Nordella sp. HKS 07: one gene and its partner. The protein of the gene in region 2 interacts with the protein of the main gene of each other region in a pairwise test. Links are inferred from orthologs where the notes say so. Each region holds a gene or a part of one and is shown on either strand. Other genes may lie near its edges.

Region 1 (7,522 bases), 4.3 Mb from region 2 along the record:
GATTCGCGCCCCGATGACGGTCTGGTTGCCGTGGGGCTCCGCAAGAGCTTCGGACAGCGGCCGGTGGTCAAGGGGGTCGATCTCTCCGTGAAGCGTGGCGAGGCCGTGGGGCTGCTTGGACCCAATGGCGCCGGCAAGACGACGGTGTTCTACATGATCACCGGGCTCATCGCGTCGGACCAGGGAACGATCAGCCTCGACGGGACGGATATCACCACCCTGCCGATGTATCAGCGTGCCAGGTTGGGTATCGGATATCTGCCCCAGGAAAGTTCAATCTTTCGCGGTCTCTCGGTTGAGGACAATATTCGTGCCGTGCTGGAGCTCGTCGAACCCGATCGTCAGCGGCGCGAAAGTGAGTTGCGTGAGTTGCTCGATGAGTTTTCCGTCTCGCATTTACGGCATTCGCCAGCTGTGGCGTTATCTGGCGGTGAGCGTCGCCGGGTGGAGATCGCCCGTGCCCTCGCCACCCATCCGCAATTCATGCTCCTCGACGAGCCCTTCGCCGGAATTGATCCGATTGCGATCGGTGATATACGCCAGCTGGTGCGACAGCTTACCGCTCGGGGAATCGGGGTGCTTATTACGGATCACAACGTCCGTGAAACCCTCGACCTCATCGACCGCGCGCTCATCATCCATGAGGGCGAGGTCCTGACCGAAGGCACGCCGCAGGAAATCGTGCACAATCCCGACGTGCGGCGCTTCTATCTGGGCGAGGGCTTCAGCCTCTGATATCCTCCCTGTTCCTGCGCGCAGCGTGAGAGGCCGGTTGCGGCCCATCACACGAAGTCGTGATTGCGGCCGGGCGTTCTCAAGGGATCACCTCGGCGATCCATCTCCTTGTTTCACGCATCGGATTGTCCGAAAGCCGCTTCGCGCCTTATCAGTCGGATGCCGTAGTGCATTTTAAGTTCGGTTATGCTACGCGCAAGCCGAGTTGCGGGCGTTTTCCGGCATTCAAGGATTGTGAAGGCGCCCGCTCCGTTAGCGCGTGATCAGGAAAACCGGACACCGGTTTTTCCGTCCGATCGCTCGCTAAGCTTAAGATTCTGATCACGTTTATCAACTCGGGCTGATCCGGCCCGAAGTGATCGTGATCCAGGGTAGGAAGGGGGCGCTTGGATGGCGCTGACTCCACGTTTGGAACTCAGACAGGGCCAGTCCCTGGTCATGACTCCGCAATTGCAGCAGGCGATCAAGCTTCTGCAAATGTCGAATCTCGAGCTCCAGGCTTTCGTCGAGAGCGAACTCGAGAAGAACCCGTTGCTGGAGCGCGACGAGAAGCGCGAGGCGCCCGCCGCCGGCGACGTGGCAGAAGAGCGCGACGTTGCCAGCGCGATGAAGGATGGGGCGAGCGCCAGCGAAAAGCTCGCCACGCTCGATACCGATCTCGAGAATGTCTATCAGGGCGAAAGCCGCGCCGATGCGGCGAACCGTGCCCAGATGTCCCCCGTCGATTCGGGCTGGGCATCGCTCAAATCCTCGCGTGGCGTGTCGCTCGACCAGGACGATCTCGATTTTGGCGCAGCACTTACCCGCGAGACGACGCTTGCCGAACATCTGACCGAGCAGTTGACACTGGCCATCGCCGATCCGGCTGACCGGCTGATCGGCCAGAACCTCATCGGCATGGTCAACGAGGCGGGCTACCTCACGAGCGATCCGGCCCAGGTGGCCGAGATGCTGGGCACCGATGTGGCGCATGTCGAGCGTGTGCTCGCCGTTCTGCAAGGTTTCGATCCGGCCGGCGTCTTCGCCCGCGATCTCAAGGAATGCCTCAGGCTGCAGCTCAAGGAACTGGATCGGCTCGATCCGGCGATGATGGTCCTCGTCGATCATCTCGATCTTGTCGCCAAGCGCGATTTCGCCGCCCTCAAGAGCCTGTGCAAGGTGGATGCCGACGACATCCGCGACATGATCACGGAATTGCGCCGGCTCAATCCCAAGCCTGGCCACGTTTTCGGCGCCGAGCCGGTTCAACCGGTGGTTCCCGACGTGTCGGTCAGGCCGGCGCCCGACGGCAGCTGGCTGGTCGAACTCAACAACGACACGCTGCCGCGCGTGCTCGTCAACAACCGCTATATGGCCCAGGTCTCGCGCGGCGCCATGCGCAGTGAGGACAAGACCTATCTTTCCGAGTGTCACGCCAACGCGACATGGCTGGTGCGCAGCCTCGACCAGCGCGCCAAGACCATACTCAAGGTGGCGCGCGAGATCGTGCGCCAGCAGGATGCGTTCCTGGCCTATGGCGTCCAGCATCTGCGCCCGCTCAATCTCAAGACGGTGGCGGAAGCCATCGAGATGCATGAATCGACGGTGAGCCGGGTGACCTCGAACAAATATGTCGCCACGTCGCGCGGCATCTTCGAGCTCAAATATTTCTTCACCACGGCGATCAGTTCGGTCGAGGGGGGCGAAGCGCATTCGGCCGAATCCGTGCGCCATCGCCTGCGCGAGATGATCGAGCGCGAGTCCGCCGCCAACGTCCTGTCGGACGATACCCTCGTCGACATGCTAAAGGCGGAAGGCATCGAAATCGCCCGCCGCACAGTTGCCAAATATCGGGAATCGCTAGGAATTCCTTCGTCGGTACAGCGCCGCCGGGAGAAGAACACCTTCGGCTCCTGATGCTCCGGCCGGGGCTCGGATTAAGGTTGACTTAACCGGCGCCCACGACTAGTTTCCGCGCCGTTTTGGAGGGGGCTGGTCCTCTCTGGTGACATAGCGGAAGCCGAAGGCCGGGATAAGAAACTTTCGGCAGTTGACGCCGGACGCCGCACCGCCCACATTGGATGGGCCAAGTCGATAAGCACTGTCAGGTAAAATGCAGGTCAAGATCACTGGCAAAAATCTGGACATCGGCGCAGCATTGCGGGCGCATATCGAGAATAGAGTTTTCGATATCGCCGAGAAGTTCTTCAACGGAACCGTCTCCGCCCATGTCACCCTCGAGAAGCAGCGCTCGCAGTTCACGGCCGACTGCACGCTGCATCTGGCGACCGGTCTCGTGCTCCAGGCACATGGTCAGGGCGCCGAGGCCACCCAGTCCTATGACAAGGCGGCCAGTCATCTCGAAAAGCAGCTCCGGCGTTATAAGCGCCGGCTAAAGGATCACAATGACAGCCGTGTCGAGCCTGTGCGCCGGCGCGCCGCGGCCGACTATGTCATTGCGAGCGCGGGAGAGCACGATGCCGAGGAGCCGAAGGATCTCAATCCTGTCATTATCGCGGAAAGCTCCGCCGATGTGCCGGAGCTTTCGGTGGGCGAGGCCGTGATGCAGCTCGATATCTCCACCGGCCAGTTCCTGCTGTTCCGCAATGCGCGCGACGGCGGCCTGAACGTGGTATACCGTCGCTCCGACGGCAATATCGGATGGATCGATCCTCATCTCGGCGCGGCTTCCTGAAGCCTGCCGCCTCGCCCTCGAGCGCAACAAGGAATACCAAGAAATGAACTTAGCCGAGATCATCGATTCACAATCGATCCTGCCGACCCTCAAAGTGCAGAACAAGAAGCAGCTTCTGCAGGAGATCGCGCATGCGGCGGGCAAGCTGACCGCCATCGATCATCGGGTGATCTTCGAGACGCTCCTGCAACGCGAGAAGCTCGGTTCCACCGGGCTCGGCCACGGCATCGCCATACCGCACGGCAAGATTCCGACTCTGACGCGCGTCTACGGACTGTTCGCGCGTCTGGCGACGCCGGTCGAGTTCGATGCGGTCGACAACGAGCCGGTCGATCTGGTGTTCCTGCTTCTGGCGCCCGAGCATGCCGGCGCCGATCATCTGAAGTCGCTGGCCCGGATTTCACGTCTGCTGCGCGATCACGAAGTCGTGGCAAAGCTACGCGGCACCGATACGGCGGAGGGGCTCTACGCGATTCTCACCGAGCCTGCTGCGACGCCGCACGCGGCATAGCGCGGGATGCGAAAAAGTGGGCACCGGTTTTTCGCAACAATTCCGCGCTAACATATAAGAATCGATCACGTTTATGAGTTTGGATTGACTCAATCCAAACTCATCGTGATCTAGGGAAACGTCCTCACGCCGACGGAATAAACCCAGAAAGCAGAACGCCCTTCCGATCTCTCGAAAGGGCGTTCCGGCAGAACTCTCTGCGAAACCGCTTAGTGAACGGTAACCGGCGTCAGCTCATGTTCGCGCGCGGCCGCGAAAGCCGCCTCGAAGCTGGCCGAGATGGACATCGGTGTGCCGTCCGCGCCATAGAGACAATAAAGCCTGATATTGCCCGGCATGTCGATTTTCTGCGGCTCCAGAAGCTTGGCCGCATGGCCAGGCTCGATTTCGCGGATATAGCCAAGCGCGCCATTGCCCAGCACCGCCAATTCATCCGTGGCGATTTCGAATTTCTTTTCGGTTTCGGGTCCGGTCATGGCTCAGACTCCTTTGATCTCGATCTTACGTATGATCTTTTGCGGCTCCGGCCGCTCGAGATCGATAGCGAGCAGGCCGTTCTCCAGTTGAGCCCCCTTCACCTCGACACCGTCTGCCAGGACGAAAGCGCGTTGGAACTGGCGTGCGGCGATGCCGCGGTGGAGATAGGCCCGGGAACCATCGTCGATCTGACGGCCCCTGATAATCAATTGGTTTTCCTCGACGGTGATTTCAAGCTCGTCGCGCGAGAATCCGGCAACCGCGAGCGTGACCCGGAATTTCTCGGGCGCGTTTTCGCCGCGCGCCACGCGTTCGATATTGTAGGGCGGATAGCCGTCATTTGCCGATTTCGCCGCCCGGTCGACGACGCGTTCGAAATCATCGAAACCAAGCAGATACGGACTGGAAAACAGCGACAGGCGAGTCATGAGGGGCCCTTGAAAAAGCAGCTCATTTGTCCGGCCCTGATAGGCACCGGACTATTGTGGCTAATATGTTGCCGGAGCCCCCGGGTTTCAAGCCTGTGGGCTCCGCACAAAGGCTGGCTTGCAAATGCCACGTGGCTGGCGTCAACTGTCCCATCCGGGGGGTGACCCGGTACCGAGGAAGGGCAGGTCCGGATGAGGCGAGTTCCCCATCCTCCGGTTCCGCGCCACGCCTTCGGCAAAGATAAGGACCAACAGGGAGGTTTTCATGATCAGGAAGCTGTTTGCGGCCGTTGCCATGACGGCAATGATGGCGGGCGCAAGCTGGGCGGCGGAAGTCAAGCCGGCGGTCGTCTACGATCTCGGCGGACGCAACGACAAGTCCTTCAACGAAAGCGCCTATATGGGCGCCGAGAAGTTCAAGGCCGATACCGGGATCGCCTTCCAGGATTTCGAGATTCAGAATGACAGCCAGCGCGAGCAGGCGCTGCGCAAATTCGCCGAACGCGGCTTTTCGCCGGTCGTCGCCATCGGCTTCAGCCATGCCGAAGCGGTGAAGAAAGTCGCCGCCGAATTTCCCAAGACTCAATTCGCCATCATCGACATGGTGGTCGATGCGCCGAACGTCGCCTCCATCGTGTTCAAGGAGCAGGAGGGGAGCTATCTCGTCGGCGTGCTGGCGGCACTCGCCTCCAAGTCCGGCAAGGTGGGCTTTGTCGGCGGCATGGACATCCCGCTGATCCGCCGCTTCGCCTGCGGCTATGTCGGTGGCGTCAAGGCCACCAACAAGGACGCCGAGGTGTTTCAGAACATGACCGGCACCACGGGTGCCGCCTGGACCGACCCGGTGAAGGGCGGCGAACTCGCCAAGTCGCAGTTCGACCGCGGCGCCGACGTCGTCTATCACGCTGCTGGCGGTACCGGCATCGGCGTGCTGCAGGCGGCGGCGGATGCCGGCAAGCTTGGAATCGGTGTCGATTCGAATCAGAACATGCTGCATCCGGGCAAGGTGCTGACCTCGATGCTGAAACGCGTCGATGTCGCCACCTACAACGTCTTCAAGGCCGGCCAGGATGGCACCTTCAAGCCGGGCGTCACGGTTCTCGGCCTCGCCGAAGGCGGCGTCGGCTGGGCGCTCGACGACAACAACAAGCCGTTGATCACGCCGGAGATGAAGGCGGCGGTCGACAAAGCGGAAGCCGACATCAAGGCCGGGACCATCAAGGTCCATGACTATATGGAAGATTCCGCCTGCCCATACTGATCCGGTTTTGACCATGACAGCGAACAAGGCGATGGCGGCTCACCCCGCCATCGCGCTTGCCCATATCGACAAGCGCTTCGGGCCGGTCCACGCCAACAAGGACATTTCGCTCGACATCGAGAAGGGCACCATCCACGGCATTGTCGGCGAGAACGGCGCCGGTAAATCCACCTTGATGTCGATCCTGTTCGGATTCTACCAGGCCGATTCAGGCGAGATCCGCATCGACGGCAAGCCTACCCGCATCGCTACGCCCACCGACGCGATCAAAGCCGGCATCGGCATGGTGCATCAGCATTTCATGCTGGTCGGCAAATTCACCGTGCTCGAGAATATCGTGCTGGGGGCGGAAGGCGGGTTCCTGCTCAATAGCGGGATGGCCAGGGCACGCCGTGAACTGGTGCGGCTCGAGAAGGATTACGGCCTGCAGGTCGATCCCGACGCGCTGATCGACGACTTGGCCGTAGGCCTGCAGCAACGCGTCGAGATCCTCAAGGCCCTCTATCGCGGCGCCGAGGTGCTCATTCTCGACGAGCCGACGGGAGTCCTCACGCCCAGCGAGGCCGAGCATCTCTTCCGCATCCTCAAGCAGCTGAAAGACCAGGGTAAGACGATCGTCCTCATCACCCACAAGCTCAAGGAGATCATGGCGGTGACCGAGCGTGTGTCGGTGATGCGCCGTGGCGAAATGGTGGCGACGCTCATGACGCGCGAGACATCGCCCGAAGAGCTCGCCGAACTGATGGTCGGCCGCCGCGTGCTGCTGCGCGTCGTCAAGTCCGAGCGCGCGCCCGAGCGCGCCGTGCTCGAGGTGAAGAACCTCATGGTGAAGGATGATGCCGGCACGGTGAAGGTCGATGACGTCTCCTTCGTCGTGCGCGCCGGAGAAATCGTCGGCATTGCCGGCGTCGCCGGCAACGGCCAGAGCGAGTTGCTGGAAGCGATCACCGGCATCAGGGCGCCCTACTCCGGCGAGATCCTGCTCAATGGCAAGCCTCTGCCCTGCGATGCGGCGGCGGCCAGGGCCCGCAAGCTCGCCCATGTGCCGGAAGACCGTCACCGCCTCGGCATCGTGACGTCCTTCGACGCCTGTGAGAATGTCATTCTCGGCTATCATGGCGACGAGCTCTATCAGCGCGGCATCTTCCAGGACCGCCGCGCCATCATCGCCGACACCGAGAAGAAGATGCAGGATTTCGACGTGCGCCCGCAGGACCCGCATCTGCGCCTTGGGCTCTTCTCCGGCGGCAACCAGCAGAAGATCGTGCTGGCGCGCGAGATCGAGCAGGATCCCGATCTCCTCATCGTCGGCCAGCCGACGCGCGGGGTCGATATCGGCGCCATCGAGTTCATCCACAAGCGCCTCATCGCCATGCGCGACCGCGGCAAGGCGGTGTTTCTCGTCTCTGTCGAGCTCGACGAGATCCGGGGCCTCG
Region 2 (8,041 bases):
AGGCTCGAATACCAGATCCAGGATGTCGAGTACCAGTTGACCGAGGCTGGATGCTACTTGCCTGAGGAGGTTCCGCACTCTGTCACGATCAAGATCGAGGGAATGGAGGTGACGCAGGCGATCCAGTTTTACAGGCAGCTCGGTTCTGGCGGCACTCCGAACAGCGTGCCCCTCGTCGCCAACAAGGCGACCCTGTGCCGGGTATACGTCCAGAACGGCTACCATCAGGACCTGCGGTTCACAGGCCGCATCCTCGTGATGGCATGGAACAACAACACGTTGAAATATGACATTCTCCGTCGCGAGCTGACGCCCCGCAACGAGCGCTCCTTGATCGTGCTCCCGGCGACGGCGACGTCGGATCGGCGCCGCCTCGCCAATACACTCAATTTCGTCCTCGACGCGAGCCATTGCAACGAACGGCTGCAGCTGGACGCCGAGGTCTGGGTCGAGGGGCATCGCGGTGACCCGAGCTACACCGGCAAGGGCGGCTGTGAACTCCTCTTCAACACACGGGAGCGGCCGGTTATCCATTGCTACCGCTACAGCCTGACGGGATTCTCGCCAACCATAGCTGAGCCAACGGACGCCGCCTGCCGCACCACCATGGAGCTCGCGCCACGCATCCTGCCCATCGAGGGTCTCACCATCAGGGATCGGGGTGTCAGGACCTTCGGGGGCGCTTTGGACACCAACAACAAATATGATCAGATGCGTATCGAGGTCCAGGGGTTGCGCGATGGGACGACGCCCACGCCTCTGGACCACGAGATCTTTGTCGCAATGGTGCCTGCGCACACCCAGGCATCAGGAGTGACGGCAGCGGGCGCTGCACTGAGCAACAGCTTCTGGTGCCTGGCGGACCGCGAGGACACATTCGCCCATGAGCTTGCTCACCTGATCATTCCCGGAGACGACCATGTGCTCGATGCCGCCTGCACGACGCCGGAGAATGTGGACACGAATTATCCAGACTATCCGAACACCACGCGCCCGTCCGGCATCGGCGAGTTCGGCGTCGATCTCGGAACATCTCCGATGGAGATCTTCGGGCCTGACACCTCCGACCTGATGAGTTATTGCAGACCGCGATGGATCTCGCCCTACAACTACGCCCGGGCATTCTCCTCACCCATGCTCAATCCGTACGACCGTCTCCTGGTCCGCGCCGGCGAAGCACAGAAGCTACTCGTCCGCTTCACGGTCGAACGCGAGGGGACGGCCACGCTGCTGTGGGCGTTTCACCTCCCGGGCGAGGCGCCGCGTCGCGTTGACAAATACGAGACCCCGCTTTCATTGCAGCTGTATCGCGCCGACGGCGACCTGCTTGTCGCCCGGCGTTGTCACCCCGCCTCTGACGCGTCCATACTCGACCCCTACGCCGATTTCCTCGAGACACTGCCCTGGACCGATGACGTGACCCGCATCGTCCTCACGCGGAACGGCGAGGTCATCGCGAGCTGGGATGTAGCCGAGGTTCCGTCTGAGCCCATCGCGCGAGATCTCTCCGCCACGCCCGTCGTCCGGCGGGATGTCGAATCCGGCCTTCGCATCAGCTGGAAACGAGCACGGCGGCGGTCCGAGACCCATCAGATGCTGCGCTACTCACCTGATGGCGGCGCGACCTGGATACCCTACGCCATCGACATCGAAGGCGACGAGGTTGAAATCCCGCTCGACCTGCTGCGTGGGGCAGGCGACCTCAGGTTCCAGCTGGCGACATCCACGGGCATCCGCACCACCTTCATTGAGACGTCGGTGCCGCGGCTCGGCAGCGAGGCCGTCCGCGTCGTGGAGATCCTGGCGCCCGCTGCCGATGCGGTTCTATCGACGCGTCAGCCGGTCCGGCTGATCGGCAGGACCGAAATGTGGCTCGATGGCCGCAGTGACGATCCCCACGCCTACTGGACGTCGAACCGCGACGGGTTCCTGGCCGACGGGTTGCAGGCCGAGATTGACGGGCTGTCACGGGGACGGCACGTCCTGCGTCTCGTCGTCGATGACGGGACATCGGAAACTTCTGATCGGGTGATCGTCAGCGTCGGGGACGATTAGACCGTCTGGCGCGGCACCGGCAGTCGGATCGTGATGCGCGTGCCGCGGCCGTCGGCAATCGGGCTTGCTGCCGTGATGCTGCCGCCCAGCGCCGACACGATGCCGCGGCAGATGGCGAGGCCGAGGCCCACGCCGGCACTGCGCCCGTCGCCCTGTTTGGCGCGGTAGAACTTGTCGAAGACACGCTCGAGATCGTCAGGCGGAATGCCCTGCCCTTCATCGCTCACCTCGATCAGGATCTCACCGAGGCGCGCCGCGGCACCGACCTTGGTGGGACTGCCCGCGGGTGAATATTTATGCGCATTGTCGAGCAGATTGAACACCACCTGCTCCAGCAGGCCGCTGTCGCCATGGACGAGCGGCAGCCCGGCCGCGATCGCGAGCTCGATCCGCCGCTCGGGCCAGGTCGAGCGGGCACGCGTGACCGCCGCCCGGATGACGTCGGCGAGATCGACCCAGTCGCGCCCGATCTCGAGATTGGGGGCCTCGAGGCGCGTCATGTCGAGGAGATTGGTGACGAATTGCGACATGCGCCGCGTCTCCTCCTCGATCGCCGAGAGAAGCTCGCTCTGGCTCTCCTTCGGCATCTGGCCGCCGAGGCTTCTGAGGCTCGTCACCGCGCCCAGGATCGTGGCGAGCGGCGTGCGCAGGTCGTGCGAGATGGAGGAGAGCAGCGCCGAACGCAGACGTTCGCTTTCGGCCATGGCCTCGGCCTTGGCCGCGTCCACCGCCAGTAATGTGCGCTCGATCGCCACCGTTGTCTGGTCGATCAGCGCCTCGATCACGCGTTGATCCTCACCCGAGACATCGCGCGCGCCGGGCCTGAGGCCGATTACACCGACGATGCCGCGCGGCGTCGCGAGCGGACGGAAGGTGAAATGCGCGTTGGGCAAGGTCGTGGTGCCGAGCCCCGCCGCCTCGCGATGGTTGAGCGCCCAGCGCGCCGCCGTCCATTCGCCGGGGCCCATGATGTCTTCCGGCGGAAAGGCCGCCTTGATCTCGAGCTCGCCATTCTCCCCCAGAAGCACGATGCTCTCGCCCTTGATGGCCGACGCCGTCTGCGAGGCGACCGCCCAGAGCACATCGTCGAGCGCTGCCGTGCCCGAGAGCTTGCGCGAGAAGTCGAACAGCATCTGCGTCTGGAATATGCGCCGGCCGGCCGCAACCGATTGTTCGCGCACGCGTCCCGACAGGCTGCCGGTAATGACCGCGACCAGCAGGAACACGGTGAGCGCCAGAAGCTCATGCGGGCTTGCCACGGTCAGCGTGTGGAGCGGCGCGATGAAGAAGAAATTATAGGCGAGAAACGAAAGCAGTGCCGCCACGATGGCGCTGCTAGTGCCGAAACGGTTGGCGCACAGCAGCACCGCGGCGAGGAAGAACATCGAGATGGCCGGCGCCTGCAACCATTGGATCGCAAAAAGGCCGAGGCCCGTGGCGATCGCCACCGCGACGAAGGCGCCGATATAGGCGCTTGCCGCCATCACCGGACGCGGCCATTGGAAAGATGGCGCCTTGCCCTTGGGCGGCGTCACGATATGGACGGCTATGCCTTCCGCCTGGCGCGTGATCTCGTCCGACAGCGAACGGCCGATGAAGCGCTTGAACCAGGAGGCGCGCGAGCGCCCGAGCACGATCTGGGTGATGTTCTCGCGTCTCGCATAGCGCAGGACTTCAGTGGGCAGATCGCGTGCCGAAAGCCTGGAGATGTCGGCGCCGAGGCGTTGCGCGAGTTTCAGCGCCTCCTCGACCCGCTTCAGCGCCTCCGGATCGCGCCCATCGCGCCCGATTCGATCGAGATGCGCCGCCACCCAGCCGGCATTGAGTCCCTTGGCGAGCCTCCCCGCCACGCGCACCACCGCCTGCGACTGCGCATCCGGCCCGACGCAGACCAGGATGCGCTCTGCCGTCGGCCACGGCCCTTCGATGGCGTTCTGGCGCAGAAAGTCGACCATCTCGTCATCGACGCGGTCGGCGGTGCGCCTGAGCGCCAGTTCGCGCAAGGCGGTGAGATTGCCCGGCTTGAAGAAATTGTCGGCGGCGCGCCTGGCATTGTCCGGCAGATAGACCTTGCCGTCCCTCAGTCTTTCCAGAAGCTCGTCCGGCGTGACGTCGACCACCACGACGTCATCCGCCCTCTCGATCACCGTGTCGGGCACCACTTCGCGGATGGTGATGCCAGTGATGCCGGCGACGACGTCGGACAGGCTTTCGACATGCTGGATGTTGAGCGCCGTCCAGACGTCGATGCCGGCAGTGAGCAGTTCCTCGACATCCTGAAAACGCTTCGGATGCCGGCTATCCGGCGCGTTCGTATGCGCGAGCTCGTCGACGATGATGAGGTCGGGCCTGCGCGCCAGCGCCGCATCGACGTCGAATTCCATCAGCGTCCGGCCCTTATAGGCGACCGGCCGGCGCGGCAGCACTTCGAGGCCCTCAAGCAAGGCCGCCGTGTCGCTACGCCCATGCGTTTCGACGAGGCCGACCATAACGTCGCGGCCTTCCGCCTTGAGCCGCCGGGCACCCGACAGCATCGCATAGGTCTTGCCTACGCCAGGGGATGCCCCCAGAAACACCTTGAGCTTGCCGCGCGCTTCACGCCCGGCAAGCTTCAGGAGGGCGTCCGGTGACGGACGAAGGTGAGGACTTTGGACCATGCGCCTCTCTATGTTCTATCCGGCCCCCAGCGCGTCAAGAGCGATGTTGAGGGAAAGCACGCTGACGCGCGGCTCGCCGAATATGCCAAGCACCGGCCTGTAGATGTGGCTCTCGACCAGCCCTCTCACGCGCTCCTCGGCAAGGTTGCGCGCTTTGGCGACTCGCCCCACTTGCTGCAGCGCATAGGCGGGCGAGATTTGGGGGTCGAGCCCGCTCGCCGAAGCTGTGGCGGCATCTGGCGGCAGGCTCTGGACGCCATCAGCGGCCTTGATGCGCTCGGCATCCGCCGCGATCCGCTCGATGAGCTTCTTCGATGTCGGCCCCAGATTGGCGCCCGAGGATGCCGAAGCGTCATAGCCGGAACCGGCGGCCGAGATGCGCGGCCAGAAATAGCGATTGTCGGCGAAGGTCTGGCCTAAGAGAGCCGAGCCCCTCACCTTGCCGTCGAGGACGACCAGGCTGCCATTGGCCTTGCCCGGGAATAGCGCTTGCGCCACCCCCGTCATCGCCAGGGGATAGGCGATGCCGGTGATGAGCATGAGAAGAGCGAAGAGGAACAGCGCCGGGCGCAATTGTGAGAACATGGAAACCTCCTTCAGGCGAGTTGAAGCGCCGAAACAATGATGTCGATGGCCTTGATGCCGATGAAGGGCACCACCAGTCCGCCGAAGCCGTAGATGAGCAGGTTGCGGCGCAGGAGCTCGCCCGCGCCGACGGCGCGATAGGCGATGCCTTTCAGCGCCAGCGGGATCAGCGCGATAATGATCAGCGCGTTGAAGATGACCGCCGACAGGATGGCGCTTTCGGGCGAGGAAAGCCCCATGATATTGAGCGCGCCGAGCTCCGGATAGGTCGCCACGAACAGCGCCGGGATGATGGCGAAATACTTCGCCACGTCATTGGCGATCGAGAAGGTGGTGAGTGAGCCCCGTGTCATCAGGAGCTGCTTGCCGATTTCCACGATCTCGATGAGCTTGGTGGGATTGGAGTCGAGATCGACCATATTGCCGGCCTCGCGCGCGGCCTGGGTGCCCGACTGCATGGCCACACCGACATCGGCCTGCGCCAGAGCGGGCGCGTCATTGGTGCCATCGCCGCACATGGCGATGAGCCGGCCCTTGGCCTGCTCGGCGCGGATATAAGCGAGCTTGTCCTCTGGCGTGGCTTCCGCAATGAAATCGTCGACTCCCGCTTCGGACGCGATGGCCGCGGCGGTCACCGGATTGTCGCCGGTCACCATCACCGTCTTGATGCCCATATTGCGCAGCGCGTTGAAGCGCTCCTTGATGTCGGACTTGACCACGTCCTTGAGCTGAATGACGCCGAGGAGGCGTCCGTTCTCGGCCACCGCCAGTGGCGTGCCGCCGGTACGTGAGATGCGGTCTACCGCTTCACGGAAGGCGGCCGGCGCAGCGCTCGCCGCCACGTTGACATGCTTGAGGATGGCATCGACGGCGCCCTTGCGGATGACACGGTCGCCGAGATCGACGCCCGACAGCCGAGTCAGCGCCGAGAACGGCACCGTCACCGCCTTTTTGCCCTTGAGATCGGGCTCGGCGACATGGTGATTGCCCTTGGCCAGCGCGAGGATGGAGCGGCCCTCCGGCGTCTCGTCCGACAGCGAGGCGAGGAGCGCGGTCTCGGCGAGCGCCTGCTCTGAAGTGCCCGGTACCGGCAGGAACGCCGTCGCCAGGCGGTTGCCGAAGGTGATCGTGCCGGTCTTGTCGAGGAGCAGCGTGTCGACATCGCCCGCCGCTTCCACCGCGCGGCCCGAGGTCGCGATCACATTGAAGCGGATGAGCCGGTCCATGCCGGCGATGCCGATGGCCGAGAGCAGCCCGCCGATCGTCGTCGGGATGAGGGTGACGAGCAGCGCGGCCAGCACGGTGACCGAGAGAATGGTCGCCGAATAGCCGGCAATGCCCCACAGCGACACGACGACGAACAGGAAGATGAGCGTCATGCCGGAGAGCAGGATCGACAGCGCCAGCTCATTCGGCGTCTTCTGGCGTTCGGCGCCTTCGACCAGCGCGATCATGCGGTCGAGGAAGCTGTGGCCGGGGGCCGCGGTCACTTTCACCTTGATCCAGTCGGAGAGCACCGTCGTGCCGCCGGTGACGGCAGAGCGGTCGCCACCCGATTCGCGGATCACGGGAGCGGATTCGCCGGTAATCGCCGATTCATTGACGGACGCGATGCCCTCGATGATCTCGCCATCGGCCGGGATGACCTCGCCCGCCTCGACGATCACGATATCGCCTTCGCTGAGCTCGAGGGCCGAGATCTTCTCGTAGAGGTCTTTGCGCGCGTCCGGCTGGAGGAGCCGGCGCGCGACCGTGTCGCTGCGGGTGCGCCGCAGCGCATCGGCCTGCGCCTTGCCTCTGCCTTCCGCCACCGCTTCGGCGAAATTGGCGAACAGCACGGTGAACCACAGCCAGGCGGCGATCTGGCCGGAGAACATCGCGGTCCCGGTGCCAGCGAACAGATCGCGCAGCCACATCGCCGTCACCAGCAGGGCGACGACGGCGGTGACGAAGATCACCGGATTGCGCGACAGGGTTTTCGGCCTGAACTTGACGAAGGCCTGCTTCATCGCCTCGCGCGTGATCTTGCTGTCGAAGAGCGAGGGATTGACGTGTTTGGTGGACATCGAAGTGACTCCGATTAGCGCAACAACTAGAAGGTCTTGCCGGCAAGCATGGCGAAATGCTCGACGATGGGGCCCAAGGCGAGGGCCGGGAAATATTGCAGGCCGCCGAGGATCAGGATCACGCCGATCAGCAGCCCCACGAAGAGCGGCCCATGGGTGGGGAAACTGCCCTGCGTCTGCGGGATCTTTTTCTTGGCGGCGAGCGCGCCCGCGATCGCCATCACCGGAATGACATAGGCGAAGCGGCCCATGGCCATGGCGATGCCGAGCGTCGTGTTGAACCACGGCGTGTTGGCGTTGAGACCGGCGAAGGCCGAGCCGTTGTTGCCGGTGGCCGAGGAGAAGGCGTAGAGGATCTCGGAGAGACCGTGCGGGCCGCTATTGGCGAGGCTCGACAGCGCCACCGGCAGCATCGCCGAAATGGCGGTGAAGCCCAGGATGACGAGCGGCAGGACGAGGATGGCGAGTACCGCCAGCTTCATCTCCTTGGCCTCGATCTTTTTGCCGAGATAGTCCGGCGTGCGGCCGACCATCAGACCGGCGATGAAGACGCCGAGCAGCGCCATCACGATCATGCCATAGAGGCCGGAGCCGACGCCGCCCGGCAGGATCTCGCCGAGCTGCATCAGAAACATCGGGACAAGGCCGCCGAGCGGCGTGAGCGAGGCGTGCATGGCA

Evidence for each region. The genes of interacting proteins can lie anywhere in the genome.
Region 1: the proteins of G5V57_RS33705 (region 2) and ptsN interact in binary tests that used the Escherichia coli proteins (3 or more experiments, as listed by UniProt). The link is inferred for Nordella sp. HKS 07 from one-to-one orthologs.

What each region holds. Positions count from the first base shown.
Region 1 is NZ_CP049258.1:2,849,980-2,857,501, forward strand. What follows is about bases 2,473-5,186. They hold ptsN (PTS IIA-like nitrogen regulatory protein PtsN), read left to right. Parts: upstream 2,473-3,452; coding sequence 3,453-3,920; downstream 3,921-5,186. Other genes in these bases: rpoN (RNA polymerase factor sigma-54), read left to right, coding at 2,473-2,631; hpf (ribosome hibernation-promoting factor, HPF/YfiA family), read left to right, coding at 2,828-3,409; G5V57_RS13480 (DUF1150 family protein), read right to left, coding at 4,130-4,396; G5V57_RS13485 (Hsp20 family protein), read right to left, coding at 4,400-4,825; G5V57_RS13490 (BMP family protein), read left to right, coding at 5,094-5,186. Outside these bases: lptB (LPS export ABC transporter ATP-binding protein), read left to right, coding at 1-735; more of rpoN, read left to right, coding at 1,126-2,472; more of G5V57_RS13490, read left to right, coding at 5,187-6,086; G5V57_RS13495 (ABC transporter ATP-binding protein), read left to right, coding at 6,118-7,522. UniProt on the Escherichia coli protein: Seems to have a role in regulating nitrogen assimilation.
Region 2 is NZ_CP049258.1:7,141,991-7,150,031, forward strand. The notes cover bases 1,852-5,084. They hold G5V57_RS33705 (sensor histidine kinase KdpD), read right to left. Parts: upstream 4,713-5,084; coding sequence 2,052-4,712; downstream 1,852-2,051. Other genes in these bases: G5V57_RS33700 (hypothetical protein), read left to right, coding at 1,852-2,055; kdpC (potassium-transporting ATPase subunit KdpC), read right to left, coding at 4,728-5,084. Outside these bases: more of G5V57_RS33700, read left to right, coding at 1-1,851; more of kdpC, read right to left, coding at 5,085-5,297; potassium-transporting ATPase subunit KdpB, read right to left, coding at 5,309-7,363; potassium-transporting ATPase subunit KdpA, read right to left, coding at 7,390-8,041. UniProt on the Escherichia coli protein: Member of the two-component regulatory system KdpD/KdpE involved in the regulation of the kdp operon. KdpD may function as a membrane-associated protein kinase that phosphorylates KdpE in response to environmental signals.